Regions from separate parts of the Bacillus sp. CIS52 genome, predicted to be linked through region 1. Evidence: predicted binding sites of a transcription regulator. Region 1 holds the regulator's gene; the other holds the start of a gene.
What was found. Region 1 encodes LexA, which represses DNA repair genes until DNA is damaged. Its sites were predicted from a motif close to CGAACATATGTTCG; they were not measured.
Positions count from the first base shown of each region.

Region 2: uvrB (excinuclease ABC subunit UvrB) is a predicted target of LexA. The motif match lies at 13,304-13,317, and genes of this name have one in related genera.

Region 1 is NZ_JBIUFR010000001.1:119,248-134,525, forward strand. Features, by position in the region: gene ACH32G_RS00280 (Hsp20/alpha crystallin family protein) at 51-422, shown strand; gene ACH32G_RS00285 (DUF2621 domain-containing protein) at 655-1,083, shown strand; gene ACH32G_RS00290 (CcdC family protein) at 1,111-1,602, opposite strand; gene ACH32G_RS00295 (response regulator) at 1,681-2,043, opposite strand; gene ACH32G_RS00300 (cytochrome c biogenesis protein CcdA) at 2,128-2,835, opposite strand; gene ACH32G_RS00305 (aspartyl-phosphate phosphatase Spo0E family protein) at 3,037-3,210, shown strand; gene ACH32G_RS00310 (YneF family protein) at 3,284-3,502, opposite strand; gene sirA (sporulation inhibitor of replication protein SirA) at 3,588-4,034, opposite strand; gene tkt (transketolase) at 4,185-6,188, opposite strand; gene ACH32G_RS00325 (DUF896 domain-containing protein) at 6,354-6,587, opposite strand; gene ACH32G_RS00330 (YneB family resolvase-like protein) at 6,656-7,306, opposite strand; gene yneA (cell division suppressor protein YneA) at 7,322-7,633, opposite strand; gene lexA (transcriptional repressor LexA) at 7,786-8,406, shown strand; gene ACH32G_RS00345 (hypothetical protein) at 8,419-8,748, opposite strand; gene ACH32G_RS00350 (hypothetical protein) at 8,745-9,173, opposite strand; gene ACH32G_RS00355 (YndM family protein) at 9,329-9,778, shown strand; gene ACH32G_RS00360 (prohibitin family protein) at 9,805-10,635, opposite strand; gene ACH32G_RS00365 (hypothetical protein) at 10,622-10,771, opposite strand; gene ACH32G_RS00370 (poly-gamma-glutamate hydrolase family protein) at 10,878-11,702, opposite strand; gene ACH32G_RS00375 (dUTP diphosphatase) at 11,915-12,349, opposite strand; partial or broken gene ACH32G_RS00380 (hypothetical protein) at 12,514-12,667, opposite strand; gene ACH32G_RS00385 (peptidase G2 autoproteolytic cleavage domain-containing protein) at 12,941-15,278, shown strand, end outside.
Region 2 is NZ_JBIUFR010000001.1:1,561,806-1,577,083, forward strand. Features, by position in the region: gene ACH32G_RS07550 (YitT family protein) at 1-773, shown strand, start outside; gene cccB (cytochrome c551) at 809-1,150, shown strand; gene ftsE (cell division ATP-binding protein FtsE) at 1,369-2,055, shown strand; gene ftsX (permease-like cell division protein FtsX) at 2,048-2,938, shown strand; gene ACH32G_RS07570 (right-handed parallel beta-helix repeat-containing protein) at 2,985-4,391, opposite strand; gene ctpB (carboxy-terminal processing protease CtpB) at 4,559-5,959, shown strand; gene swrA (swarming motility protein SwrAA) at 6,334-6,687, shown strand; gene ACH32G_RS07585 (S1C family serine protease) at 6,762-7,952, shown strand; gene ACH32G_RS07590 (MFS transporter) at 8,178-9,515, opposite strand; gene ACH32G_RS07595 (TetR/AcrR family transcriptional regulator) at 9,541-10,110, opposite strand; gene ACH32G_RS07600 (PEP/pyruvate-binding domain-containing protein) at 10,182-12,683, opposite strand; gene ACH32G_RS07605 (CsbA family protein) at 12,982-13,218, shown strand; gene uvrB (excinuclease ABC subunit UvrB) at 13,393-15,278, shown strand, end outside.

The sequences.
Region 1 (15,278 bases):
GCTTCTGCATACGTTATAGCAAGGCTTTTTTAATATGGAGGGATGCTTCCATGAATCATTCAAATCACGCTGAAGAATTTGATGATATCGAAGAATGGCTGCGGCAGTTTTATGAGGACCCGTATGCTTGGTATGACGAGGCGCTTCCGATCGATCTATATGAAACAAGCCGTCAATACATCATTGAAGCTGACCTGACGGCGCTGAAGCCAGTGCAGGCGATGACCGTCACTCTTTCGGGAAATGAGTTCATTCTCTCTGTTAAAACGCTTGAACAGACGTTAAACAAACAAATGATGCTGCCTTTTTATCTAAATGACAAACATATTTTCACTGATTTCACAAACCATATTCTGACCGTCTCCATGAACAAGGAGTCAAATGAAACCCCTGCCTCTTTTTCCTTTCAATTTCCTCTATAACATAAAAAAGCCGTTTTCATCCCTCAATGAAAGCGGCTTTTTTGTCCGGTCATATCAGTCATATACCCTCGAAGTGAATCTCCCATGGCCAAATAGCAGAATCACTATACGATAGAATATGTTCTAGCAATCGGATTGACTGGACATCTATCATTTTTTCTATTCTTTTTTCATGTGTTCTTCTATTCTGTCTTCGTTTACAATATGGTTAAAGTAAGGAGGAGATAAAACAATGCTTGAAGGCTGGTTCATGTGGTTTATTTTATTTTGGGTCATCGTAATGATCGGATTGCTGTCCATCGGCGGGTTTTTTATGTTTCGAAAATTTTTAAAACGCTTACCGAAAGAAGACGGCCGGTCAGAACTGGATTGGCAGGATTATTATATTGAAAAAAGCAGACACCTATGGAATGAAGGCGACAAGGCGTTTTTGGATGAACTGGTCGCCCCCGTGCCAGAGCTCTTTCGGGATGTAGCCAAAGCTAAAATCGCCGGAAAAATCGGTGAAATCTCTTTACAAGAGGAAGCAGAACAAATAAACCGGGATTTAATCATCAGGGGTTACATACTGGCCACTCCTAAGCGGGATCACCAGTTTTTGAAAAAACATCTCCGCGAAAAACAGATTGACCTTACTCCTTATCAAACCCTGCTCAAATAAAAAACCTTTCCGGCGGACGGAAAGGTTTTAATTCATCTGAATATCAGCGGTCTTCAGTTCATTGGCAAGTTTGCGGTACGACATAAACATCGCGATGCGCCACGGGACAATCATTCCGAAAGCCAGAATCCAAAACATTCCGCTTAAAGCTCCGTAATCAATCGTCGTGCTCAAAATGGATTTCATAGCGATTCTGATAACCAGCAAACCAATTAGGATAAACACAAATGCTTTTGACCGTTTTAAATAGATTTCATTATTTTTAATCTCAAATTTAGATGTTTTTATCAGAAAAATAGAGAAGATCACGCCCAGCGTAATGGCCTCCAAAAATTCTTCGCCCGTCACTCTGAAAATCGGAAAAAGAAACATCAGCGCTCCCGTACTCATGAAAATCGGCGGGAGAATTATTTTTTTTGGTGAAGCGGGCTTATCGGAGGATTTAATCCTCACGATCATTACAGAGATTGCCATGGCCGCTGCAATAACGGATGAAATTATAATCATCATCTTTATCATTCCTTTGCTTGCACGGAGTTTGATACTATATACTATACTCCAAAAACATAAAAAAACCAATGTGAAAAGAAAATACGTTTATGTTCCCGTTACCCTGCCTACGGCCTCCAGCACTTTAGACCCTTCAAACGGTTTAACGATAAAATCTTTAGCGCCCAGTTCAATCGCTTCCAGAACGATCCGCTGCTGCCGCATGGCGGTGCACATAATGACATGGGCTTTCGGGTCAAAAGCTAAAATCTCCTGCAGCGCCTGTATTCCGTTTTTAACCGGCATGGTAATATCCATTGTCACCAGATCGGGGCGGATTTTTTGATAAACGGCCAGAGCTTCCTCGCCGTCAGCCGCTTCTCCGGCCACTGTATAATTCGCCGATTCCAGAATCTCTCTGATTTTCACTCTCATGAACTTGGCGTCATCTACAACTAAAACTCGTGTCATATTCCCCTCCACATATTTAACATTAACTAGTCTTATTGTACCAAAAAAGAAAGGGTATATAATAGTTCAAAAGTTATCAATCTCTTACAGCCCCTTGAACCCTCCGAAAAGATTTGACAGAACGATCAGAATATAACTCATCCAGTTAAAAAACAGCATAATTCCGATGACAATCATAACAATGCCGCCGGTTCTCATGATAAGCAGCTGGTGCTTTCGAATCCAATTCATTCTGGTAATAAAAAATGAAAGAACTAGAAAAGGAATGGCGAATCCCAAAACATATAAAAACATATACGGCACCGCTGAAGAAGGATTTGTACCGGCCAGTGAAAACACGGCGCCTAAAATAGGCCCGCTGCACGGCGACCAGCCGGCTGCAAACGCCAGGCCGATCAGAACAGAGCCGATAAACCCCTCGGGCCGGTGCTTAAAATGAATGCGCCGCTCTTTCATCATGATTTTCGGCTGAAACACACCCGCCGTAATGAGCCCGAAAAGCACCAGCATGATAGCGCCAAACTGGCGGATCGCTTCATGATAACGGGTAAAAAAACTGCCGATGAACGAAGTGCCGTATCCAAGTGCAATAAAAATCACGGAGAAACCAAGCAAAAAACAAAGTGTATGCACGAGCCCCCGTTTTTGCAGCATCACCTTTTCCGTTTTCACCTCGTCCATGCTGACACCGGTTATGTATGACAAAAAAGCGGGGTACAGCGGCAGACAGCAGGGAGAAATGAAAGACAGAAACCCGGCCCCGAACGTCAGAAAGTAATTAAAACTCACCATGACACACTCCTTTCGAGTTATGACAAAATCATTTCATTTTTTTAACACTTTCCTATGAAGGATTACTTTTTATAGAAAAAGCTTATATAATTTAATTTGACATCAAGATATTATACTCCTTCTTATTTGAAAAACAGTATAAATGTGGATATAATAATAGCGATTCAAGTGAAAGATTTATGTATGAAAGGATATATCCCTGTGATTAGAGAGCATCTATTAAATGAAATTGAAAAAAAACGGGCAGAGCTGCTTAAAATCGTCATGACAAACGGAATGACATCAAACATTACGATAGAACTCAGCCAGGAGCTTGACCACCTTCTCATACAATATCAAAAGGAACTGCACACCGGCAGTTGGGGTGAAACATGACGCCAAAATAAAAAACCCTCTCCGGGTTTTTTATTTTTATAACCATGTATCTCTATATCATAATCTTTACGTATTATTTCGCTTGATTATTCATGGCTTTCATCATTTGATTAATTTTCTTTTGAGAAGGTTTCATTCCCATTTGCATCATCATCATGCGTAACATTTGTTCATTAATAGGCGGATTCTTTTTCAAATAGCTCATCATATATTTACGAGCAATAAAAAACCCGAGTGCAACACCTATGAGCAATGCGACAACGCCCACTAGGATGCCAACCCATAAAGTCATTTTATTTCCTCCTTCATGTTGTCTAGTTTAAAGTGTACTAAACCAAAGGCTATTATACAACATTTACATCTCTTTTTGCTCGTTTTTAGACAAAATTTCTTTCTCTGACCGGATTTAACCACCCATAACGCCTTGTCTTAAAATCCATCGCAAGAAAGCAGGGGCTGATTTTACGGAGAATCTCGAAGAAAATCGTTTCCGCCTCATAATCTCCCGAAGCTGCAATCTCAATCAAACTGTCTTTCATCATGAAGGTGGCGCGGCCCTTTTCTCCGGGCAGTGTAAGCTGATAAATTGAATCTAAACGACTGTAACACATTCGGTTTAAATGAAGCTGGAGACGCTGATGCATATGTATCACCGGAATCGGTTCTGTTATATAGTGAACTTGCTTTTTTGTCAGTTGATATTCTTGGGGTGTCAGGTTTGTCCAATGATAGTCTCGAAACAATTCAAACATAGCGGTTTCCCGCCCGAAGTAGTGGTTCGCAAACTCATCCTTAATCAGGTGCGTATAGTAATGACGTTCCATTTCCTCATCCCCTTTTACAGCGCTGCGTATTGCTTTCTATTATACAAAAGGAGAAAAGAAAGAATTGTCTATTACTGTTACGGCGCCCCTTCTATTTTTGTCGTATAAACAGGAAAAAGAGGATGATTTGACTCATCCTCTTTTCTTTCTTTATTTGTTTAGCAGTTTCTTCACGCGGTCAGCCACGTTTTCTGCAGTAAACCCGTATTCTTTCATAATTGTTTCTCCCGGAGCCGAAGCACCGAAACGGTCAATTGCGAGAACGTCTCCTTCAAGACCGGTAAATTTGCCCCAGCCGAAGCTTGATCCCATTTCAATTGCAAGACGTTTCGTCACATTCGGAGGAAGTACGCTGTTTTTGTACTCGGCCGATTGTTTTTCGAAACGGTCCCAGCTCGGCATGCTGACTACAGATACATGAATGTTTTCGTCAGCAAGCTTCGCCTGTGCTTCAATCGCAAGTCCGACTTCAGAACCTGTCGCTAAAAGAAGGGCGTCCGGTGAATCGGTTTTTGCTTTGGAAACGGTGTAAGCCCCTTTTTCTACTCCGGCATACGCTTCTTCAGCCTTCTGATCAATTGTCGGCAGGTTTTGGCGTGTCAACACAAGAGCTGTCGGATGATCCTGGCTTTGAACGGCTAGCTTCCACGCAGCTGCGGTTTCATTGCCGTCAGCAGGTCTGATCACAGAAAGATTAGGAAGCGCGCGTAAAGATGCAAGCTGCTCAATCGGTTCGTGAGTCGGTCCGTCTTCTCCTACGGCAATGCTGTCATGCGTAAATACATAAGTGACAGGAAGCCCCATTAATGACGCCAGACGAATAGCAGGTCTTAAATAATCTGAGAACACAAAGAATGTGCCGCCGAATACGCGGAGGCCGCCGTGAAGCGCCATTCCGTTTAAAGCAGCGCCCATCGCAAATTCACGGACACCGAACCAGAAGTTTTTCCCGGCGTAGTCTTTGGCCGTGAAGTCCCCTGCGTTTTTGATTGTCGTTTTGTTTGAACCCGCAAGGTCAGCAGATCCTCCGACAAAGAAAGGAATTTTCTTGGCGATGCCGTTCAGCACCTCACCTGAAGATGCGCGGGAAGCAAGGCTGCTGCCTTTTTCATAGACAGGAATTTCCTGATCCCAGTCTTTCGGCAGTTCGCCTTTCATGCCGAGTGACAGCTGTTCAGCAAGCTCAGGATATTTTTCCTTATAAGCCGCGAACTGTTCATTCCATTCCTGTTCTTTTTTCGCGCCGGCTTCTTTTACAGCTTCGTTGAAATGCGCGTATACTTCTTCTGGAACATAAAAATCTTCTTCAAACGTCCAAGCGTACGCTTCTTTAGTCAGCTTGCTCTCTTCTAGTCCTAGCGGAGCGCCGTGAACACCGGATGTGCCCGCGCGGTTTGGAGAACCGAAACCGATTGTCGTTTTCACTTCAATTAATGTCGGTTTTTTATCATTCTGGCGCGCTTTCTCAATTGCAGCCGTCAATTCAGCGATGTTATTTCCGTCCTCAACATAAAGGACTTCCCAGTTCATGGCTTCAAAACGCTGTTTTACATTTTCAGAGAAAGAGCGGTTTAAATCGCCGTCTAAAGAAATATCATTAGAATCGTATAATACGATCAGGCGGCCTAATTCCAGATGGCCTGCAAGAGAAGCGGCTTCAGAAGAAATGCCTTCCATCAAATCGCCGTCTCCGCAAATACTATATGTATAATGATCAACTACGTTGAATGAATCCCGGTTATATGTTTCAGCCAAATGGCGTTCTGCAATTGCCATTCCCACTGCCATAGCGATACCCTGTCCCAAAGGCCCGGTTGTTGCGTCGACTCCGGCTGTATGCCCGAACTCCGGATGTCCCGGTGTTTTGCTTCCCCATTGGCGGAACTGTTTCAGGTCTTCAATGCTGAGGTCATACCCGCTTAAATGCAGCATGCTGTACAAAAGCATTGAACCGTGTCCTGCTGATAAAACAAAGCGGTCGCGGTTAAACCATCCCGGGTTCTGCGGATTTACGTTCATAAACTTCGTCCACAGCGTGTAAGCCATCGGAGCAGCTCCCATCGGCATCCCTGGGTGTCCGGAATTAGCTTTTTCAATTGCGTCTATAGATAGTGTACGTATGGTGGCAACTGATTTCTTTTCAATTGTATCCATTATAATCCCCTTCCTTATTGTTGTACCTTTTCATCATAAAGCGATGCTGACTTTTTCTCAACTCTTTCAGCTTAAATTTGAGATAAACTTGTTGAAAATTGTCGCAAATCACAGCCTGATATTAGTATATACAAAAAAGAATACGTATTGCCGTATTCTTTCTGTTTAATGAAGATTATTTTTCTGTTGTTCCCTTTTTAATTTTTCAGGAGTGACATCATTACCCTCCGGATCAATAACTTTTACGCTCTTTAACGTATTTTTCATTGAGGAGCGGAACCCTTTCAAATACTCCTGGCGAAGCTTTTGCTGTTCGGCTTTTTCCTCATCGGTTATCGTGTTTGATTTAGCTTTTTGAGCCAATTCGTTAATTCTTGCGATTTTTTCTTTAGAAATCATAATAAGCTCCTTTGGTGCGTGTTGATTATATACTACTAAAACATAGTCTTTTTTACAACTGAAGCATGTCAGCTGCCTTCACTGTCTGCGATATATTCCTGAAAACGCCGGTGAACCGTGGCTTTGGATACATCATAGCCGAATCCTCTTAAGGTAGCCGCGATTTCTGCAAAGGTAAGCTTGTTGGCTCTCAGCCTGATAATTTCCGAAACAGGGACCTCTTTTTTTTCTTTTCCGCTGTTTTCATGTCTGTTTTTCAGATTCCGTTCAGGTTTATAACCGTTTTTTACGGCTCTTTTCATTCCCCGCCGGATTTTCATATTGTGAATTTTCCTTTGATATTCCTCAACAATACTGACGATTTCGAGTACCATCGTATCAGCTTCGGAAAGCTCCAGCTCACCTTTATGAGCCGTCGTATATATCTTTACGTTCTCCCTGTAAATACAATGCAAAAGCGCGATCTTGGCGTTTCCTCTTCCCAGTCTTGTTTCATCCTGCACCAATATCGCGTCAATATGTGACTTTTTAATTTCATCAAGCATTTCAAATACTCCGTCGCGGTCCATTTCGTAACCGCTGGCTTTCTCTGAAATGACTTTTACGACTTCCATGCCGTTTGCCGCAGCGATCTCACTGAGCTCCTCTTCCTGTCTTTTTAAAGACGTCTGCTGCTGTTCTTTGTTTGTGCTTACCCGGGCATAAATGAGCGCCTTCATTTCTCTCTTTCCTCTCTAATTGACAATGGCCAGCTGATATACGGCCGGATGCTCCTTCTTAACCGGAAGAATAAGTTCGTCTCCGGGCTTTATATCAGCAGTTTGGAGATGATTATTCTCCGTCACCCACTCAATGAAATCTTCTTTGTTAATATTTTTCATCTCTGCTACTTGATCCGCAAGTGACCACAGAGTATCTCCGTCCTGAACCTTTATTTTAACATATTGGCTGAGTGCCTGATCATTTCCCGCACATGAAACAAGTAAAATAACGGCACTTAAAATCGCAGTAAACAGTCCGACAAATATGATAGATTCCTTCGCCATTTAAACAACCTCCAGAATGTTTGTTCGCTTTTTATACCTTTCAGTATATACGAACAAACGTTTCTGTCAATCGTTTTTTTCGAACCTATGTTTGTACTGTCAGGAAAATCATGCTATAATCTACTTAAAATCGACGTTTTGAGGTGCGAAATATGACGAAGCTATCAAAAAGGCAGCTTGATATCCTGCGTTTTATTAAAGAAGAGGTAAAAACGAAAGGATATCCGCCTTCTGTAAGAGAGATAGGAGAAGCAGTAGGACTGGCTTCCAGTTCAACCGTGCACGGACATTTGGCGCGGCTGGAGACAAAAGGCCTGATCAGACGGGACCCTACTAAACCTAGAGCGATTGAGGTATTGGATGAAGAAGAAGTCCAAATTCCGAAAAGCCAGGTTGTCAATGTCCCGGTCATCGGAAAAGTGACGGCTGGTATTCCGATTACGGCTGTTGAAAATATCGACGAGTATTTTCCGCTTCCTGACCGGATGGTTCCTCCGGGAGAACACGTATTCATGTTAGAAATCATGGGAGAAAGTATGATTGACGCCGGCATTTTTGACAAAGATTACGTCATTGTCAAACAGCAGAGCACGGCCAATAACGGGGAAATCGTGGTGGCTATGACCGAAGATGATGAAGCCACGGTCAAGCGCTTCTATAAAGAAGACAATTATGTGCGGCTGCAGCCGGAAAATCCGACGATGGAACCGATTATCCTGCAAAACGTAAGTATTTTAGGGAAAGTGATCGGCGTATTCAGAGCCGTTCATTAATTCTATTAAACTTTATTTATCGTAAAACCCCTCTGAAAGGGGTTTTTCTTTTGCAAAAAAAGAGCAGATTCGCCCTGGCTTAAGAAACGAACCTGCTAAGGAGGAAAAACTTACATCTTTATTATCTGTCATCTCACTTTTGAAGTCAACAAATAATGTTTCCCTAAGGAAACTTTTTATCCATTTTTCAACTTTTGTATTTGTGCGCGCTGATTTTGATATATATTTATCTTTACCTGGAGCGGGCGGATTACATTGTATTTGTGAAAATTTAGTACATAGTACAATAGGTTTTGATGAGGTGTAAAAAAACCCGCTGCCTTTGCGGGTATCTATTTTCATTCAAAATGATAATATTCCACGCCGTATAACCCTTTAATATGAACAGGTTCACAGACGTTTGAAGAGCTTTCAATCAGAATCCTGTATTTGTGATACGGATCAATTGATTTTTTGTCCTGGGCACTTAGGTTTAACCAGCTGCCGCTGTAGCTTTTAGAACTTAATGTATAAAAGTTTCCGTTCAGCGCCATCCGCTGGAGTTTTACGTTTAAATTGCATGAAGAATTGTTCACAATGGTGAACTTGTATCCTAATAGGTAATCATCAGCTGATACAGCCCCCGGGTTTTCAATAAAAAACTCTTTTGCATCTCCCTCCATAATGAAGCTTGTTTTTGATCCGAATTCAGTGGTAGCCGCTTCAGCTGAGTGTACTCCGCAAAAACATAATAAAAAAACAGCAATACATATCCACCATTTTTTCAATTTTGCATCCCCCTTTTTTACATATTTTAACTTGTGAATATGGTGATGTCTATTTACATTTTATTAAACGCACACTTCATAACCACTATATACCAGTTTAAAAATTTGCTGATTGCCTACAATGAAGACTAAACGAAATAACGAAGGTGGTTCAAATGAAACATGTAATTGCTTTCGCTTCTAAAACAGCGCTCACACTTGCTTTGCTGTACATTGTCCTGGATCTGATGTACCAAGTAACTTTTTTAAACGTTCTGTTTATTACCTTGATTTTAAGTTTGATCACTTACTTTTTGGGTGATTGCATGATTCTGCCGAGAACAAGCAATTTTACAGCCGTTGCAGCTGATTTCGGAATTTCATTCATTATATTATGGATATTTCTAATGAACATTGGCGGGTTTAATGTCTCCCCTGCAGCGGCAGCGGTTATTTCTGCATTTTGCCTTTCTGTTTTTGAAGCATTTTTCCACCGGTATCTGCAGCAATTTGTGCTGCCTGAAGATTATCAGGGCGAAACAGGGACAGACAGCACACAATTGAGATATCAAACCGAGGCGTCTGAAGAATTAATGCCTGAAAAAGATTCTGAAGAAAAAACATAAAAAGGAGGCATCCGCCTCCTTTCTTTTTATTTTTGCTTCTGATCGTCCAGCGGCAGCTGCAGCAGTGAGTCTGTGCCTGTCGCTTTCGGTGTTTTTCCGTCCCATTTTTCAATCCATTTATATTTGATCATTTCATCAGACATTGATTTTTTTATGATTTGGTTATAATCAGCGATCCCTTCCGCTTCAATTTTTTTCTTTTTCGCTTCTGCTTCAGCTATTTTAATTTCAGTCTGCGTCCGTTCAAGCTCCTGTGAAGACTTCACTCTTGCATCAATGGCTTCCTGTGTGGCTTTATCCGGCTTCGGTACGCCAAGCGTCAGATCATCAATTAAAAATCCAAGGTTCTTCATATCCTCAGCAAACCTTTTTTGAACATCGGCAGCGGCTTCTGCAGATTTTTGCCCATATGTGTCAATAACCGAGTATTTGCTGATTGATTTTCGCGCCGCGTCCCACAGTCTTGTTTTTAAATATGTATTTTCAATCGTTTCAACGTCTACCGCCCCGAATTTGTTAAACAGATCGACTACTTTATCAGGCTGCACAACATAGTTGTAAGCGATATCCATTTCAATATTTTTACCGTCTGAGGTTGCCACTTTTATATTTTCATTATTTACGGTCTGCATACGCACCGGATATTCCGTTACTTTATTAAACAAACCGACTAAGTGCCAGCCTTGATCCAAAGTTTCGGATTTTACCCCGCCGTTCGGTGAGTATACGACTCCGACATAACCATTCGGTATTTTTTCAATAAATAATGACGCCGTAACGCCCGCAATTAAAAGGGCTGCGCCTATAATCACACCGCCGAGTATTTTTTTTGTGTTTCTCCGCTTATTTTCGCTCATGCTGATCTTCTTCCTCCCATGACTTTTTAAATTTTTTGGCTCCGCTTCCCACTTGTTTAAAGATTGGACTCAGCATCAGCCATAAACCGAATCCGATGATGGCAAGAAGAATGACAGACCCAATCATCACTTTCATTCGCCCACCTCTTTTCTTTCATCCTGTCAGTTATGTATACGATCTTAAGAACTTAAAGTTTCATAAATTTCAAAAGAAAAAGCTCCGCCGGCAAAAAGCCGCGTGCTTATTTATAATTGTCATTGATAAAATCAGAAATCGTTTTTGTGAATTGTAGAAAGGTATCGTTTTGTGTGGACGCTCTGCTTTTAAGCGTAAAAGTATCAAACAGTGATTTTCTAAAACCGGTGCTCATTTCGATTTGAATACTTAATCCGGATGAAGATTGATTGGCAAGATTGTTCGGACTGACACCTGCGTATTTATCATTTATGCCAAGAAGAACGGCAGGATACCCGTTTCGTTTCAGCACACCTGTCAAAAGTTCGGCCCGTTCTCTGTCTGTACCGCCGATTTTTATCTTTTTATCGTCGCTGCCGTAACCGTGCAATGAAATGACATTTGAGTGCTCTTTCACCATTTGAACGGCTTTAGGTTCGTCGAAATGCGAACTGGTCAAATGCAGCTCAGCATTGCCGGCTGATTTTAGCCCTTCAAATAAATACAGGCTCCGGTTTTCGGCAATTTTTCTAGCCAACTCACTGGTACCCGGCTCTATGCCTCCGCCGTGTATAGCTAATATGAGAACAGAAGGGTCATGTTCTTTCGATGAAATAGAAAAAACGGAGGGGGCCTCATGCAGTTTTAATTCATCGAAACTGCCGTAAGTATCTGAAGCGGCATCAGCCCGTAAAAACGGCAGAAACAAAAACGATAAAATTAAAACTAAAATTCCTTTTTTGGTTATTGATGGCAATTGTATGTTTATGTTACAATACAAATGCTTCAGCCTTTGAAGCGAACGGCAGAACAGGGTGACTTTGGACGGTTTCTTCTGCTCTGCCTCTTTGCCAGCAGCTTTACGGTCTTCTCTTCTAACCCTTTTTTTCATAACATCATCCTTTCTTTTGTTTACACTTTTGTCACAATATTATATACGCTGGACAAGACCTCCGTTCATCTTAAAGAATAAAAACATCAGAGCATCTTCTAGATAGACGGAATGCTGAAGAAGGAATATCGGGAAATCATTCATCAATATGCTAGCGCAGCTGGCGCTTCGAAATCAATAAAAAGACTGCTTAACAGCAGTCTTTAATCGTTTTATTTTGTGCCTGTTGATCCCAGACCGCCGCGGTCATTGTTTCCGAGCTTGTCCACTTCGATCAATTCCACTTGAGGCATTTTCTTCATGATTCTGAATTGGCAGATCCGCTCTCCCTTGGAAATATCGGTATCCCGAAGTGCGTATGCCGGGAAAAACCAGAAATCATTGTCACCTTTATAAGATTCATCGATGACACCCATTGAATTTGTCTGAATAATACCGAAATGCTTATATGTACTTGAACGCGGAACGACATGGGCCTCATATCCTTCCGGCAGCTCCATCGCAACTCCGAGCGGGATAAGTTTGAACTCACCTTTTTTGATTGTTATATCCTCTGCAGCCCGTAGATCGATCCAATCGCCCTGTTCAATTTTACTGATTCTCGTTTGTGTATCATCTGAATATTTAATTTTAATTTGTAAAGTCATGTTCGCCGCTCCTTTTGATTCCCTATTTTAGTCGTATTAATGACCAATCCGTGCACCATTATACCATTTTAACTGAGCAGCTGAGGAAAGGATTTAATGCGAAGAAAAGAAAACGCTTAATTGAGAAGAAACCGATAAGCGGGATATCCCACTCAGGCTTTTGATTACTGTTGGTCATAATAATCATTATACTTTTGATCAAATACTTGTTCGCTTCCGCAGAGATAAATAATATATTCAATAAATGCTTATGAATGCCGAAACCCCCTAGAAAAATGCTAATATTGCAGCCGCAATTCTGCTTTCCTTACTTATCATAACGTCCCCCAACAATCTTTTTCCATCGTTTTCACAGGAGAGCTCCACTTATAATACACACTCTATATAAAGGTAAATTTTATACTAGTTTTCAAAAACTTTCTTCGTTTTGATCTTTCACCTGAAATATTGGCGTTTTTTTGAAATTCAATCTGATTTTAAAAGGGATTTCGTTCTCAACAAAGAATTTGATGAATAAGCGCATAAGGCGCGCGGCTTTTTTCTGCTCCCCTGCGTCAAGCGCTTATATCAAAAGAAAGAGGTGTCTTTAGAATGGTTCAATTTAAAAACTTTCCTGATCCGTCTTTAAACGCCGCATTGCAGTCTCGCCCTTCGCATTCCTCTGAATTGGAACATCTCAAAGCAAGGATGCAAAATTTTATTAAGCATTCCGCAACAGATGATAATCTTGAGATCGCAGATGCCCGAGTGACGGCGGAAGGAATGGTCACCTCACTTTTAAAAGAACGGCTTGATACAGAATACGAAATGCTTATGAATAAAATCACCCGGGAAGTGAATGTAGAGGATTACGGAGCGGTCCCTGACGGCCGGGACAATACGGAAGCCTTTCGGAGAGCGATCGGGAACGGCCGCGTCAAAGTAAATGTTCCCGCAGGAGAATTTTTAGTTCAAGGGATAAAACTTCCGTCGTGGACTACCATCTCCGGTGAGGGACAAGGGATTACCGTAATTAAACTCCATGAGGACACTCCCGCATATGAATGGGTTATAACCAATGATAACTACGAAAATGGAAACCGTAATATTTTTGTCCAGGGCATGACTTTAGACTGGAATCCTGATCGTCAATGCGGAGTCCGAAACCCCGGGGGACAATTTTCCAGCTGTTTAACGTTTGCCAATGTGCAATACGGCTGGGTCAAGAATGTTGAAGCGGTTAACGCAGGTCTGCATGGTATCGATATCACATCCCCGGCTTATGATCATTTGCCTGAAACAGAATGGACGAAAGACGGCTGCCGTTATATATGGATAGATAACTGTGTGGCGTACGGCGCCGGAGACGACGGTATTACCACCCATTACAGCGAATATATTTTCATTTCCAACTGTCATTCAGGGAACCCGCGCGGCACAGAGCATGCCGAGGGCAGCGCAAATTCGAATGGCATTGAAATTGATGACGGCTCTAAACATGTGTGGCTTTTGAATAACTATACGAGCGGAAATATCCGCGGAATTGAAGTAAAGGCGCACAGCCTGTGGCCGGCTTCCCAAAATGTTCATATTATCGGCCATGTTTCGTATCGTGATGTACGTTCGTTTGATATTCGTCATATCGGACACCACCAGGCCTCAGACCCCGAAAGCACGACGGCTTATGATGTTACTTTAACCGACTGCACCGCGATTGAACCGGTCTTCAACGCTCTCTATGACAGCGTGACTCCAAGGGCGCTGGTTATCTCTGCCTATAAAAACGTAAATGTAAACGGATTCACAGCTATTGGTGATCCTTCATATGACTATGGCGGGAATCCTGTCGTAGCCCTTCAATACCGCAGTCAAAATATTACGATCAGCGGCATTAAAATACGCGGTTTTACACAAGCCGGTGTTGACATCAATATATCCGGCGGATCAAATAAAACCGATTATGTTAAAATTTCAAATTTTGATATTTACAAGTCTTCTCCCAAAGGCATCTCAATTGGCGGAGGCCAATATAACGTAAATATTATGAATGGAACGATGATCGGAGATGGCGGTGCTGTCGGAATTACGTCCCCTAACAGTCAGGCTGTCATTCTCGGCGTGCAGGCGGAAGGCTACAGCGCTGCCGCTTCTATAAAAGGACAGACTTACGAGCAGATCCCCGTCAATTTAAAAGGCGGCGCACAGCTTGCGACAAGCTCGGGTTTTGCATTTAACCCGACAAGCGCCGTTATTGCGGGCACAGGCGATATTACGGCAAGAGGTGACAGAAATGCGATCATCAGCTCTTCCGGAGGTTCAAGTTCTGAAGGTTCAAGGGCATTTATCGCTGCTTCAAACAATGTACATGTTACGGGCAGCAAAGTCTCCAGAACTATTCTGTCATCAGAAAGCATTACATTGGAAGAACCGTACACCGTTGCCGGAGGGCATAAGTCCATTAAGTGGAAACTGGACTCAGCGGGCGGCCACGGAACTTTCGCCGGAGCCGTCACCTCTTCCCTGTCAGGGTACGGAGAATATTTTGAAAGTGTAAACGGCCAGACGATTCCCGCCGGGACGATCGTCACAGTGAGGGGAGAAAAAATCGAGCCGGCTCACGTTGGTGATTATATGCTCGGCGTCATTTCAGAAACAGCCGCTTTTATATCAGGAGCCGCAAGCTTCGGATGGCAAAGCCGTTTTTTGACAAACGAGTTCGGCGGTTTCATATATGAAAATGTAACTGACGAAGAAACAGGAGAAACGATACGCGTGCCGAAACAAAACCCAGACTGCAGTCCGGCTCTTGAAGCTGACTATGAAGCGCGCGCCGCCAGAGACGAATGGCATATTGTCGGACTCAGCGGCCGGCACTACGTACGGGTAGACAGTACGGTAAACCCGGGAGATTATATCACGGCCCATAACGGAATCGGTACAAAAGCCGCGG
Region 2 (15,278 bases), 1.4 Mb from region 1:
GGGTCGTGTTTAACGTATTTTTGCTGCCGAACCGTATAGCGGCGGGCGGAGTAAGCGGAATCAGCACCATTTTGGAGACGTTTGGTTTTGAGCCGGCTTACGTGCAGTGGATCATTAACATCCCTTTGTTTATCGCCGGAGTGATCATTCTCGGCGGGAAATTCGGAATGAAGACACTTGTCGGTTCCATCGTTCTGCCGCTTGCCGTCTTTTTAACAAGAGACCTGCCTGCCGCGACGACCCATGAACTGCTGGCGGCGATTTTCGGAGGCGTCGGGATCGGCACGGGAATCGGCATCGTGTATCTCGGCAAAGGCTCCACGGGGGGAACGGCACTGGCGGCGCAGATCATCCACAAATACACGGGGCTTTCACTGGGAACGTGCCTTGCCATCATGGACGGATTAATTGTGCTGAGCGCGATGCTCGTTTTCGGAGTGGAACAGGGACTATATGCGATGCTTGGGGTATTTATGTCAAGCAAAACGATTGATGTCGTGCAGGTCGGATTCAACCGCTCCAAAATGGCTTTAATTATAACGCAGCATGAAGAAGCCGTCAGGTCGGCTGTGTTTACGGAAATTGACAGGGGAGTGACGAAGATTTCGGCAGTTGGCGGGTATACGGAACATGACCGGCCGATCTTAATGTGTGTCGTCGGCCAGACCGAATTCACAAAACTGAAACAAATCGTCAAACAAATTGATGAGTCAGCCTTTGTCATTGTCGCAGACGCAAGCGAGGTGCTCGGCGAGGGTTTCAAACGCGCATAAACAGGGTTATAATAGCGAAGGGGTGCATCTTACATATGAAATCAAAATGGGCGCTATTGGCGCTGGTTCTGACCATGTCCGTCCTGCTGGCGGCATGCGGCGGTTCCAATGAATCGAAAAAAGAAAGCTCTGACAGCTCAGGCGGATCGAAAGCATCTGCGTCAGCGGGCGAAGAGCTTTATCAGCAAAGCTGTATCGGCTGTCACGGTAAAGACTTAGAAGGCGGCGGAGGTCCGAATTTACAGGAAGTCGGCGGGAAGTATGATGAAGCTAAAATTGAAAGCATCATTAAAAACGGACGCGGCAATATGCCGAGCCATCTTGTAAATGATGAGGAAGCCGCGAAGATCGCAAAATGGCTGTCACAGAAAAAATAACAGAAAAACCTTGCCTGTTATAGGGGCAAGGTTTTTTCACGGCCTGGGAATGAAAAGAAACTGTAATAGTAATATGTCTAAATTTGACGTATAATGAAGTGTACTGAGGAAAAGGAACTTTCAGATTTTTCATCTGTTTCCTGGTAGATCGGCCATAAACCGCAGTATTTTTGCGAACTCTATGGCTGCAAGACATAAATAAAAGATTAGGTGATTTCATGATAGAGATGAAAGAAGTATATAAATCCTATCCGAACGGTGTAAAAGCGATTAACGGGCTGTCAGTCATGATTCATCCCGGAGAATTTGTATATGTCGTAGGACCGAGCGGAGCCGGTAAATCTACTTTTATTAAAATGATTTACAGAGAAGAAAAACCGACAAAAGGGCAAATATTGATTAATCATAAAGATCTCGCGGCTGTGAAAGAAAAAGAGATTCCTTTCGTGCGGCGTAAAATAGGTGTTGTTTTCCAGGATTTTAAACTTCTTCCGAAATTGACGGTATTTGAAAACGTAGCGTTTGCGCTTGAGGTTATCGGAGAGCAGCAGTCAGTCATTAAAAAACGCGTGCTCGAAGTGCTCGATCTGGTGCAGCTGAAGCATAAAGCGCGGCAGTTTCCCGACCAGCTTTCCGGAGGAGAACAGCAGCGTGTTTCTATCGCAAGATCCATTGTCAACAATCCTGACGTCGTTATAGCTGACGAACCGACGGGCAACCTTGATCCGGTAACATCATGGGAAGTCATGAAGACGCTGGAAGAGATTAACAACCGCGGAACGACTGTCGTGATGGCGACACACAATAAAGAAATAGTAAACACCATGAAGAAACGGGTCATCGCGATCGAAGACGGAATTATTGTGCGTGATGAGTCAAGAGGGGAGTATGGTTCTTATGATTAAAATTCTCGGGCGCCATTTGCGTGAGAGTTTTAAATCTCTCGGAAGAAACACATGGATGACATTTGCATCCATCAGCGCTGTTACCGTTACATTGATTTTGGTCGGCGTGTTTTTAGTCATTATGCTGAATTTAAACAACATGGCTAAAAATGCTGAAAAAGAAGTGGAAATTAAAGTATTAATCGATCTGACGTCAAATAAGAAAACGCAGGATACGCTGCAGAATGAGATTAAAGACATCTCGGGAATCCAAAGCGTAGAATTTTCATCTAAAGATAAAGAGCTTGATCAATTGGTCAAAAGCTTCGGCGACAGCGGAAAGGCCATGAAAATGCAAGATCAGGAAAACCCGCTGAACAACGCGTTTATCGTCAAAACGACAGATCCGCATGATACGCCGAAAGTCGCGAAAAAAATTGAGAAGCTGGATCATGTGTATAAAGTGACATACGGGAAAGAAGAAGTCAGCCGTCTGTTTAAGGTCGTCGGAGTGTCACGCAACATCGGGATCGCGTTAATCATCGGCCTTCTGTTCACGGCGATGTTCTTAATTTCAAATACAATTAAAATCACGATTTTCGCCAGAAGAAAAGAGATTGAAATCATGAAGCTTGTCGGCGCGACAAACTGGTTTATCCGCTGGCCGTTTTTCCTTGAAGGGCTGCTGCTTGGGGTATTTGGTTCTGTCATACCGATCGCTCTCGTGCTGAGCACGTACCAGTCGATGGTCGCTTGGGTGGCTCCGAAAGTTCAGGGCTCATTTGTTTCACTCCTGCCGTACAGTCCGTTTGTGTTCCAAGTATCACTTGTGCTCATTCTGATCGGCGCGGTTATCGGAGTATGGGGAAGCCTGACGTCCATCCGGAAATTCCTTCGTGTATAAATGCAAAAGCCAGTCTTTGTCAGACTGGCTTTTTTTGATGGTTCTGTTATTGAATGACGGGCAGGGCCGGTGATCCCGGCTTTAATGTAAAGTCATAAGACGATTCGTCACGATACATCGGATCGGCATATATGGAATTCGGATCATTTGCCGTTCCTTTTTTGTAAGCTGCGAATGAATCATATTCTTTGTTCTTCCAATTCCAAATGCCGTCTTTTCCCGTTTCTTTGTGATAGACGTTATGATTAACGGTATTGCCTTCGTTTTTCGTATAATCATTTGCGATAAAAATTCGTGAACCGCTTGCCGTCATGATGTTCTTTTCGATGGTGTTCCCTTTTGTATCGTACTGAAGCAGCAGCTGGCCGCCGTCAAGGTCCTTCGTGTCATTTCGGTACATAATATTGTGAGCGATCACGGAATTGATTGTGCCGCCTCGTTTTGTGTCATATCCCCCGATTGAAATACCCGTGTAAGCATTGTTGTACACTTTGTTATCCGTAATCCGTATATCTTGTGCGTACTTCCCTTTATGCTCGGAAGTGGCTTCAATGCCGAGGTCATTGTTGTAAACGGTGTTTTTCTTAATGTCCACATGTTCTGCGCCGTCAACGTATATACCGCCCGCAGAGTATTCATTGCCGTAGGCGGGGTTTCCGTAAGAAGAGTTATGGCTCACCGTATTGTTTTCAATGACGCCGTTTCGCGCATAGTCATTTTGCTTGGAAGTTCCTTCGTAGCCGATCACGTCAATCCCGATATTGTTGTTGTTCCGGATGGTATTGCCGGCGATCTTAAAACCGTCAACATTCCCGTTCAGCACGACCGCTTCGCTTGCGCCGAGCGTCAATTTTTCAACCGTGTTATTTGTGATGCTGACATCCTTCATGGCGCCCGAGCCGTAAAACGCGATGCCGTGTGCATTTCCCTCATCAGCCGTTGTTTTAATGTTCCGGATATGGTTGCCGTCAATGGCGATATGACTGCTTGATCCGGTGACATAGATGCCCATGGCTGTCGCATCTTCTGATGAGACGGATAGGTTTTCAAGCGTAATGCCGTGAATGGTAATGTACTGTTTATTGCTGATTTGAATTAACGGTGTTTCAGAATCGCTTTTAGGTGCAGATTTGCCGCTGATGGTGACATGCTCATTCTGATAGTTCTGAAATGTAATCGGCTTTTTCGCCGTCCCGCTGTGCTTTACTTCAAATGTTTCGTCGTACGTTCCTTCCCGAATCAATACTGTTGTTCCGGCCTCCGCCTTTTCCGCCGCATGCTTCAATGTGCGGAACGGCTTTTCTTTCGTTCCGTCATTTTGATCGTTTCCCGCGGGAGAAACATAAAGAGCGTCAGCCTGTGATTTTTCATTGGCCTCTGTTTTTTGCCAGACAAAGGCGGTAATGCCTGCGGCCAGCACCGCCGCGGATAAAATCGATAATTTTATTTTCATATCGCATTCTCCTGTATATTTAATGAATTGCATACAAATTATTATACGTTACCCATTTATATGAAACAATCTATCGGTTCCGTTTTTTTGTTGCCGTTACATGAATTCTTTTCAGTTTACACATACTATCTCCAGGTTTTCGTAAAAGGACTAAGAGGAGGTAAACGATGAAGCAGAAAATAATCGCAGCGATAGCGGCCGTCAGCATCTTGTGCGGCGGAGCCCATATTGCCGGGGCGGCACAGCCGAAATCATCAGAAGCAGAAAGAAGCCAGGCAATGGAAAAAATCGAAAAAGCATATGAGCTGATCTCGAACGAATATGTGGAAAATGTGGATAAAGAAAAGCTACTTGAAGGAGCGATTCAGGGGATGCTGTCTACATTAAACGATCCTTATTCCGTTTATATGGACAAGCAGACTGCCAAGCAGTTTTCCGATTCTCTGGATTCATCTTTTGAAGGGATCGGCGCTGAAGTCGGTATGGAAGAGAATAAAATCATTATCGTATCACCGTTTAAGCAATCTCCGGCTGAAAAGGCAGGCCTCAAGCCGAATGATGAAATCATCAGTATAAACGGCGAGTCAATGAACGGGAAAGATTTAAATGAAGCCGTGCTGAAAATCAGAGGGAAAAAAGGATCGAAAGTTTCTATTAAAATACATCGTCCGGGCACTGAAAAACAGCTGTCATTCCGGATTAAAAGAGCGGAAATCCCGCTGGAAACCGTATTTGCTTCCCGTAAGGAATCAGGCGGGCATCATGTCGGCTACATCGCTATATCGACGTTTTCCGAGCATACTGCTCAGGACTTCGCCGCGGCGCTGAAAAAGCTTGAGAAACAAGGGATTGACGGACTCGTTCTTGACGTAAGAGGAAATCCCGGCGGCTACCTTCAAAGCGTCGAACAGATTTTAAAGCATTTCGTCACAAAAGACATGCCGTATATCCAAATCGCGGAACGCAACGGAGATAAAAAACAATATTTCTCAACTTTAAAACATAAGAAGCCGTATCCCGTTAATGTCATTACGGATAAAGGAAGCGCTTCTGCTTCAGAAATTCTTGCGGGCGCGCTGAAAGAAGCGGGGCATTATGACGTTGTCGGTGATACCTCCTTCGGTAAAGGAACGGTACAGCAGGCCGTGCCGATGGGAGACGGCAGCAACATTAAATTGACGCTTTACAAATGGCTGACGCCGAAAGGCAATTGGATTCACAAAAAAGGCATTACTCCGACAATCGCCGTAAGCCAGCCGGATTATTTTGCGGCGGGACCGCTTCAGCTGAAACAGCCGCTTCAGCCTGATATGAACAGCGCAGATGTCAAACACGCGCAAATCCTGCTGAAAGGTTTGGGTTTCGACCCGGGCAGGGCGGACGGCTATTTCAGCGGCACAATGAAAAAAGCCGTCATGGCGTTCCAAGATCGGTACAAACTTGATAAAACAGCTGTCATTGACAAACAAACAGCGGAAAAAATGAATCAGCTGATGAATGAGAAGAAATCTGACGAAAAAAATGATATACAGCTGCAAATGGCGTTAAAATCATTATTTGTTAAATAAATGAAAAGGAGGCTTTTTTAAGGCCTCCTGTTTCTTTTATCATGTCTCATAAATGAACCAAAAGACACATAATTATGACGATTTTGACAAGATATTAAAAAAATTTTCACATTTAAACATTTATAAAGGACAAACATTACCCGATATTTATAGGGAAGAGAGACTTTATGCCGAGTTAATATGTATTCAAAATGAAACTTTTGAAAGTTGCCTCAGTCAGTTTTAGTTCTTACAATAAAAGAAGGTTCTAATAGAGAACAGTTTTTTAGTTTGGCAGCTGCATTTCAGTATTGAAAGCAGAAGTGTTTGCGGCGCTTCAGCACGGCAGCTGTAATCACCCGTGCTTATCTGGATAAAAAAATGGGGGTTCACAATTGAAGAGGGCAAGTATTGTGCGTGAAAAAAAATATTATGAATTAGTGGAACAACTAAAAGACCGAACAAAAGACGTTACATTTTCATCAACAAAAGCACTAAGTCTTCTTATGCTGTTCAGCAGATACCTGGTCAATTACACAAATGTTGAATGTGTTCACGATATCAATGAGGAGTGTGCAAAGCATTATTTCACCTACTTAATGAAAAACCATAAGCGTTTAGGAATCAATCTGACGGATATTAAACGGTCCATGCTTTTGATCAGCGGTGTAATCGAGGTGGAAGTCGACCACTATCTGAAAGATTTCTCTCTATCAAATGTGACGTTGTGGATGACGGAAGAGAGATAGACGTTTGAGATATTCAAGCCAATGATTATTTGGTAGAATAGAATTAAAATGTTTGGCTTGAGGCGGTGAAAGCAATGTCTGTTCAATGGGGAATTGAACTTCTGAAAAGTATCGGTCTGTTTTTTTTGCACCCGATGTTTTGGTTTTTTATCATCATAAGTCTCGCATGCGGATATTTGCGGATTAAACGTGAACGCCATACGTTTCATACAAAAATCGCAGATATGTATGACGAGCTTATCTTTACATACATAAAAGGGCTTATACCGGGTATTCTTCTCTCCATATTATTTTTTGGACTGGGAATTTCGATTCCATTCGGTCTTCTCGGCATAATTGCGGCTGTGACGGCTTTGGCATCGCTGACGTTCCGTATGAACTGGCTGTCATCAGCTTATATTGTCAGCGCCGGCATGTTGATTGCGTTTATCCTTCAGTATACCCACACAGTGCCGTTTGCGGATCGGTTTCCGCAGGCATTCGGCGTGAATTGGGCATCAGCGGCCGTGTTTATGGGCCTTTTGATCATCACGGAGGGAGCGGCTGCTTACCGTTCAGCGCACCTGAAAACATCTCCGGCGCTTGTCGTCAGCAGCAGAGGTCTGCCCATCGGCCGTCAATTGGCGAATCGCGCATGGCTGCTTCCGCTTTTCTTATTGGTGCCGGGCAGCGGGCTTGAGTCACACCTTTCTTGGTGGCCTGTCTTTACCGTGCCGGGCGGCTCTTTCCATCTGATCTGGATTCCTTATATCGCCGGCTTCGGACAGCGTGTGCAGGGATCCCTGCCAGAAGTCAGCATACGGATAACGGCGAAGCGTGTCATGATTCTCGGGATTATCGTCACCGCGTTCGGGGCAGCGGCCCTTTGGTGGAGTCCGCTTGCCGGTGCTGCCGCTTGTATTGCGGTGCTCGGACGCCTATTCTTATCATTGAGACAGCGGCTGAACGATAACGCGGCTCCGTTTTATTTCTCTAAGCGGGATCAGGGCTTAATGGTGCTCGGCATCATTCCGAATACGCCCGCGGAAGATCTTGAGCTGAAGATCGGTGAGATTATAACGAAAGTAAACGGCATTCCCGTAAAGCATGTATCGGATTTTTACGAAGCACTTCAAAAAAACCGCGCATTTGTAAAAATGGAGATCATCGGCCTGAATGGTGAGATCCGGTTTGATCAGCGCGCGTCCTATGAAGGCGAACATCATGAATTAGGTATTTTATTCGTTCAGGATGAACATGAGCAAGAAGAAATGACAGCATTATAAAAAGCCCGGCCGCCGTGTTTAGCGGCACCGGGCTTTTTTTACGGCCGGATTACGGCGCCAGCGGCCGAACTCAGTTACATTCCACTTCTCTCTTTTAAATAAAAAGATAACGGCATCGCGATACTCTATGCGGCGGGGGAGTGCGGTGACACTTTGAGAGAGAAAAATAAGAAGGAAAACTAGAAAAGGTTCCGGAAAGCGGGTGCTCACGGAACCTTTTTTTGTTTACGCCGAATGGCTTTTTTTCGTATCAACGGTTTCGCCGGATTTAATTCCAAGCGATACGAACAAGCCGATCACAGATACGCCGATCAATATTATAAACAGAATGTGAAATCCGGAGATTAAACCGATCAGTGCTGAAGAAATAATGCTTCCGAAATAACGGAAGGTGGAAAAAATCCCGGATGCGATACCGGACATGCCCGGTTCTACCGTCGCAAGAGAAGACACCTGCATGCTCGTCAGCCCCGCACCGGACGCGATGCCCCCCACAATAAGCGATGCCATAAGGAACGGGACGGAATGGGAATAAACCAAAAGCAGAAATAAAAGATTGGCTCCGGCCATCAGCCCGAAGGACAGAAAAATCATTCTTCGCGCGCCCCATTTGTGATGCAGCTGAGCTCCGCCCCAGTTGCTGGCGGACATAAAAATGGAAAAGACTGAAAGAGCCATACCGCTGTGCGACGTATTCATGCTGAAGTGGCCGGTCATAAAGAGCGGCATAATCAATAACACGGCATACATCATTAAATTGCTTAACAGAACGGACAGATTGGCGCTTGTAAAGGTTGTGTTTTTAAACAGGTCAAAATCAATAATCGGATGTTTCGTGCGCAGCTCCCGCCTGAAAAATAACGGAACAAATAATAGAATGAGCAGCGCGTACACCCAATAGCCCAAAGAGCTTTCATTTTTCGTCAGAAGAATAATAGAAACAATGCTCCCGGCAAGCAGAACGGATCCGATGATATCAAGCGGCGCGTCAGAGGTTTCTTCTTTATATTTAGGAAACATGATAAATGCCGTCCCAAGTGCGATCGCCAGAAACGGAATGTTGACCCAAAAGATAGAATGCCAGCTGAAACTCTCGATTAAAAGAGAGCCGATAAACGGTCCGAGAGCCGCGCCCAGCCCGGCACCGAGGCCGAAAAAACCAAATACTTTCGGAAGCCGTTTTTCGGACACGACATGGCGGATGATGGCGATGCTGTTTGGCGTAAGCAAAGCGCCGCCGGCAGCCTGAAGCGCCCGGAAGAAAATCAATAAGAAAAGACTTGGCGAGAGGGCGCACCCCAATGAAGCGATCAGAAAAAGGCCGACACCCCATAAATACATTTTTTTATTTCCGTACATATCACCGAGCTTGCCGGCAATGGGCTGTGTCACGGCCATCACAATTAAATACACCGTCACGACCCATGTGATGCTGGCAATTGATTCGCTGAATGAGCGGGAAATGGATGAAAGAGCGACTGCGATCATCGTAGAATTGATGGGAACGAGTATGGCTCCCAGCAAAAGCGAAACGATCAGCGCCCATTCTTTCTTTGAACTCATCCTTCATCCTCCTAGGAGCCGGACATTACCGGCTGATAATTCCTTTAATAAAAATCTCAGTGCTGTGTTTCAGCATCGTTTCTTCAGAAAGAGTAATGACTCTTTTCCCCAGCTGCAGCCGGTGCATAAAATAACCGAAAATCATCGTCATAAAGACGTCTGCATTAGCTTCTTCGCTGCCGGGGCTTATCCTATTTTTCTTTGTCAGTTCCTTAAAGTAAACGATTAAATCCTTTTTCACGGATTGCGGATATACGACAATATCCTGCAGGACGTCTTCGAATAATTCCGGTTCGCGCAGGCAGATGCGGAACACCTCTTTTTTTTGTTCCAATCGCTGCAAAAGGGTCGTGGCGAAATGAAGAAGATCCTCATACAGATTGCCTTCCGCCTTGGTGATCACGCTTTCCGGTACCGGTGCCTGCTGCTCAATCATGGCTTTCATTAGTCCTTGTTTGTTTTTAAAATTACGAAAAATCGTTGCTTCACTTACATTCGCTCTTTCTGCGATTTCTTTTGTTGTCGCGGCGCGGTATCCTTTTTGAATGATAAGATTCATCGCAGCGTCAAGAATTCTCTTGTTCGTCGTTCTCAACATGTTTCACCTCGCGTAAATACTGGCAGGACAAGTATACACCCGCCCTGCCCGTCAATAAAGAGGGAAACCTAGCATGAAGCGCGTTTGACTATCGTAATCTGTCCGTTTGTGCCGTCTACCGAGACGATATCTCCGTCATTGAGCCTGTCAGTCGCGACACGTGTGCCGAGAACAGCGGGAAGCCCGTATTCTCTTGCGATGATCGCTGCATGTGACAGGATGCCGCCCGTATCCGTAACGACGGCCTTTGCATCCTGAAACAGACTGGTCCAAAGCGGTGTCGTCATTTTGCAGACGAGCACATCTCCTGATGAAAAACGGGAGAAATCACTTGCGTCACGAATGACTTTCACCGGGCCGCTTGCGATTCCGCTTGACGCTGCAAGTCCGTAAATATGATGTTCAGTGTTTTTTTCATCTTCTGTGATGGCGCCTGTAACCTGCTCAGCGGCTTTCAGCTGTTCGGGCGTCGGTGTGCCGAGATAAGCGGGCGCTTCAAGCAGCTGATATTGCTGGAAGAGCTGTTTACGTTCAGCGGTTTTTTCCTTCATCGGAACAGGCGTAACCAGTGCTTTCTCGACTTCATCGCTGTATAAGTACCACATATCCTCCCGGTCATCGATCACGCCTTGTTTTTGCAGCAGCTCGCCGATTTTCAAGAGACAAAGGCGCGCTTTGGCGTCCAGCATCGCATCGATATAAAAATGGTGATCATCTATGATGACGGATGCAGATAACGCCCACTGATAATAACGGTCAAACGTCTCCCGGAAGCCGTCATCTTCAATTCGATTCATGAAGGCGGCGTAAAGCTGTTTGCGTTTTGCTATCGTTTTATGAAACTCACTGTCAAAATCGTAGCCGTTCCGGACGTAGTTTTGAATGTTAGCCAAAGCGAAATAAGGATTTTCCGCCCACGTTTCTTCGATCAGATCATGGCTTTTTACTGATCTCCAGCCGTATTCTTGTAAAAATTCGCCGACTTGTTCGAGAAAGCGTTTTCCTTCATCTGATTGCAGAAGCGTCTGATGAAGCTCGTCTGCCTGAAAAGCAGTAAAAACGCGCAGCAGTTCAGGATTGTCTTTTACTTGTCCGGAAAGCAGCCAAAGCTGTCTGTCGGTTTCCAGTGATTTATTCATGACGCCGGCCAGCATTTCATACAGAAGGGAGGCGTTGTCTTTCTCAACCTGTCCGTACATGGACTCCAGTGTCATATTTAACGCAATCTGCGGAAAGACAATGTTGAAATGTTCTTCATATCCTTTTAAATAGAATTCTTGCAGGTTTCGGAATGCCTCAAGGGCAGTCTCCGGTGTATGATTTTTATGCGCCAGTCCGTCCAGCTTTTGATAAAAAGGCAGAAAGGTTTTATGAATAATATCATACATGCGGTCAGCCAAAACGGGAAAAAGCGCTTCTAACTGTTCTGCGGGCAGGTTGTCGTCCGTCTTATGCTGTCTGGAAAAAACATGGCCCTGGTGGAGCTTGACACGCTCAATCTCGATGCCCATCACAGGGAAGGCCTTCGTACTCTCTTTGAGGCCGTATTCTAAAGCAGGCACAATGAGAGAGGCGAATAACGGGCTGATTGGGCCTTCAATATTAGACTCCATATTGATCCAAAAATCTTTCTGGTCCCGAGGCGTCATGATAAATTCCCGTTCTTCGTCTGCCGCTTTCTGATCCTGCGCGATCGTTGTAATCGGTCTGGCCTGAAGCAGATACAGCTTATTTTCGGCAAATCCGAATTCGAGATCCACGGGATAACCGTACAGTTCTTCTGTCTTTATCGTCAGCATGGCAAGTTCTTTGATGCTCTCGTCATCGAGGCAGAAGCGGTTTCTCATGTCAGCGGACGTTTCTTTTTCGGTAACGCCTTCCTTTTGAGAAACGATATACATTTCTTTTAAACCGATTTCTTTGTCAATCCGGAATGTGTCTTTATTGACGATAAATGTGTCGGGCGTCACGCTTCCGGAAACGATTGCTTCTCCGAGACCGTAGCTCGCGCTGATCATCAGTTCTCCGTCATCATGTGTGACGGGGTTTCGGCTGAAAATGACCCCTGACACCTCAGAATTGATCAGCCCTTGGACGACAACGCCCATTAGCGGCTCTGCAGTGTCATTGTTCATTTTCTCTTTATAACCGCTGACCCGCGCCGAAAAGAAGGAAGCCCAGCATTCTTTCACTTTTCCAAGAAACTCTTCTTCTGTTTTGATATTTAAATAGGTTTCGTACTGGCCCGCGAAAGAAGCGCCTTCAAGATCTTCGGACGCAGACGAGGAACGTACGGCAACAGAGGCGTATGATTCTCTCAATTCATAAAAAGAGGCAATCAGCTCATCGCGGAGCTCTTTTGAAAACGTGCCGTTTATAATGGCGCGCTCCATCTCTTCCTCTTCTGCCTGAAGCCGGTTATCTTCCATAAAACGCGTCAGCGCATTTGTCTGAATGACAAAACCGTCGGGAACGGGCAGGCCGTTTTTCGTCAGTTTAATCAGGTTCATTCCTTTTGCGCCTGCTGAGAGGCTCGATTCTTCCGCTTTTTGAAATCGTACTGAATACATGCGGTATAACCCCCTTTTTCTTCATCCAAGAAAATGATAGTAAACACTATCATTACATTGTAAAGAGGGAGGAAGAAACTGTCAAAGACACAAAGACCTAATCCTTCTCCTCCTTTCGGCTGAAGAAAGGCAATTTGGTTCATTTCATTAATGGTTCAATAGATTTACATTCACATTTTTTCTGACAGATGATTGAAGACTGCTGAAAAAGGGTATTGTGATAGCAGGGGAACGATTGTCCGATTCTTCATTTTTTACTATAATCAGATGAGATGAAGAATTCCCGAGGAGGGTTTTTGTGATTACAAAAGCCGTTTTTGCATTATGTTTCCCTTTTATGCTGGTCGTCCTTTTTACGCGGGTCACTTTTAACCATTATGTGGCGATCGCTCTCACAGCCGCACTGCTTTTCGCATCCTATTTAAAAGGTTACACCGAAACGTATTTCATCGTTGGATTGGATGTCGTATCATTGGTAGCCGGCGGGCTGTACATGGCCAAAAAAGAAGCAGATAAAAAGAAAGACAATGCCTGACATGGTGAATATGAAATGGAAGCCTGCTTTTACGCCATAAAAGCAGGTTTTTTATACAAAAATTGACTTGGTAAAAACAAACCATCGAACTTTAGTTCGTATTTTTAGTGATTTTGCCCGTCATTGTGTTACTATATCAATAGGAAGATTTCGTAAAGAAACGGAGGCTTTTTTGTGAAAGATCGTTTTGAGTTAGTCTCGAAATATCAGCCCCAGGGAGATCAGCCGCAAGCGATTGAGAAGCTTGTCAAAGGCATACAGGAAGGCAGAAAACATCAGACTCTCCTGGGTGCGACAGGGACGGGCAAAACCTTTACCGTGTCCAATCTGATTAAAGAAGTCAATAAGCCGACATTGGTCATTGCCCATAACAAAACCCTTGCCGGACAGCTGTACAGCGAGTTTAAGGAGTTTTTTCCGAACAACGCTGTCGAATATTTTGTCAGCTACTACGATTACTATCAGCCGGAGGCGTATGTGCCTCAAACGGATACATTTATAGAGAAAGACGCAAGTATTAACGATGAAATTGATAAACTGCGGCACTCCGCGACATCCTCTCTGTTTGAACGGAGAGATGTCATTATCATTGCGAGTGTGTCATGCATATACGGTCTCGGTTCGCCTGAAGAATACCGGGAGATGGTCGTGTCGCTCAGACCGGAAATGGAGATTGAGCGGAACGAGCTGCTGAGAAAGCTAGTGGATATCCAGTATGCCCGCAATGATATCGACTTTAAGCGGGGGACGTTCCGCGTGCGCGGCGACGTTGTGGAAATTTTCCCGGCTTCCCGTGACGAACATTGTATCAGAGTGGAATTTTTCGGAGACGAGATAGAGCGGATCAGAGAAGTTGACGCTTTGACCGGAGAGATTCTCGGCGACCGCGATCATGTCGCGATTTTCCCGGCTTCCCACTTCGTCACCCGGGCGGAAAAGATGGAAAAAGCGATTCTGAACATTGAACAGGAGCTTGAGGAGCGCTTGAAAGTCATGCGCGAAAACGGCAAGCTCCTTGAAGCGCAGCGGCTTGAGCAGCGGACGAGATATGATCTTGAAATGATGCGGGAAATGGGTTTCTGTTCGGGCATCGAGAACTATTCAAGACACTTGACGCTCCGTCCTCCGGGCTCTACGCCGTATACGCTGCTTGATTATTTTCCGGACGATTTTATGATCGTCGTTGATGAATCACACGTTACGATTCCGCAGGTGCGCGGCATGTTCAACGGTGACCAGGCAAGAAAACAGGTGCTTGTCGATCATGGGTTCCGCCTGCCGTCAGCGCTTGACAACCGTCCGCTCCGATTCGAGGAATTTGAGAAACATATGCACAATATCGTGTACGTGTCGGCTACTCCGGGACCGTATGAGATTGAGCATACGCCGGAAATGATCGAACAGATCATCAGGCCGACGGGACTCCTCGACCCTCTCATTGACGTTCGGCCGATCGAAGGACAGATTGATGATCTGATCGGCGAGATTCAGGCGAGGATAGAACGGAATGAGCGCGTGCTTGTGACGACTTTAACGAAAAAAATGTCAGAGGATCTGACCGATTATCTGAAAGAAATCGGCATCAAGGTCAATTATCTGCATTCCGAGATTAAGACGCTTGAACGGATTGAGATTATCCGTGACCTCCGGCTCGGAAAATATGATGTGCTGGTCGGCATCAACCTGCTGAGGGAAGGTCTTGATATTCCGGAAGTGTCGCTTGTCGCCATTCTGGATGCGGATAAAGAAGGCTTCCTCCGTTCTGAGCGTTCGCTGATTCAGACGATCGGACGGGCAGCGAGAAACGCAGAAGGCCGGGTCATCATGTATGCTGATAAAATCACGCATTCGATGGAAATCGCGATGAATGAAACGAAGCGCCGCCGGGAACAGCAGGAGCATTTTAACGAAATCCACGGCATTACGCCGCAAACGATCAATAAGGAAATCCGCGATGTGATCCGCGCGACGCAGGCCGCTGAGGATAAAGAAGAATACAAAACAAAAGCCGCGCCTAAGCTGACGAAGCTGACGAAGAAAGAACGCCAGAAAGTCGTTGA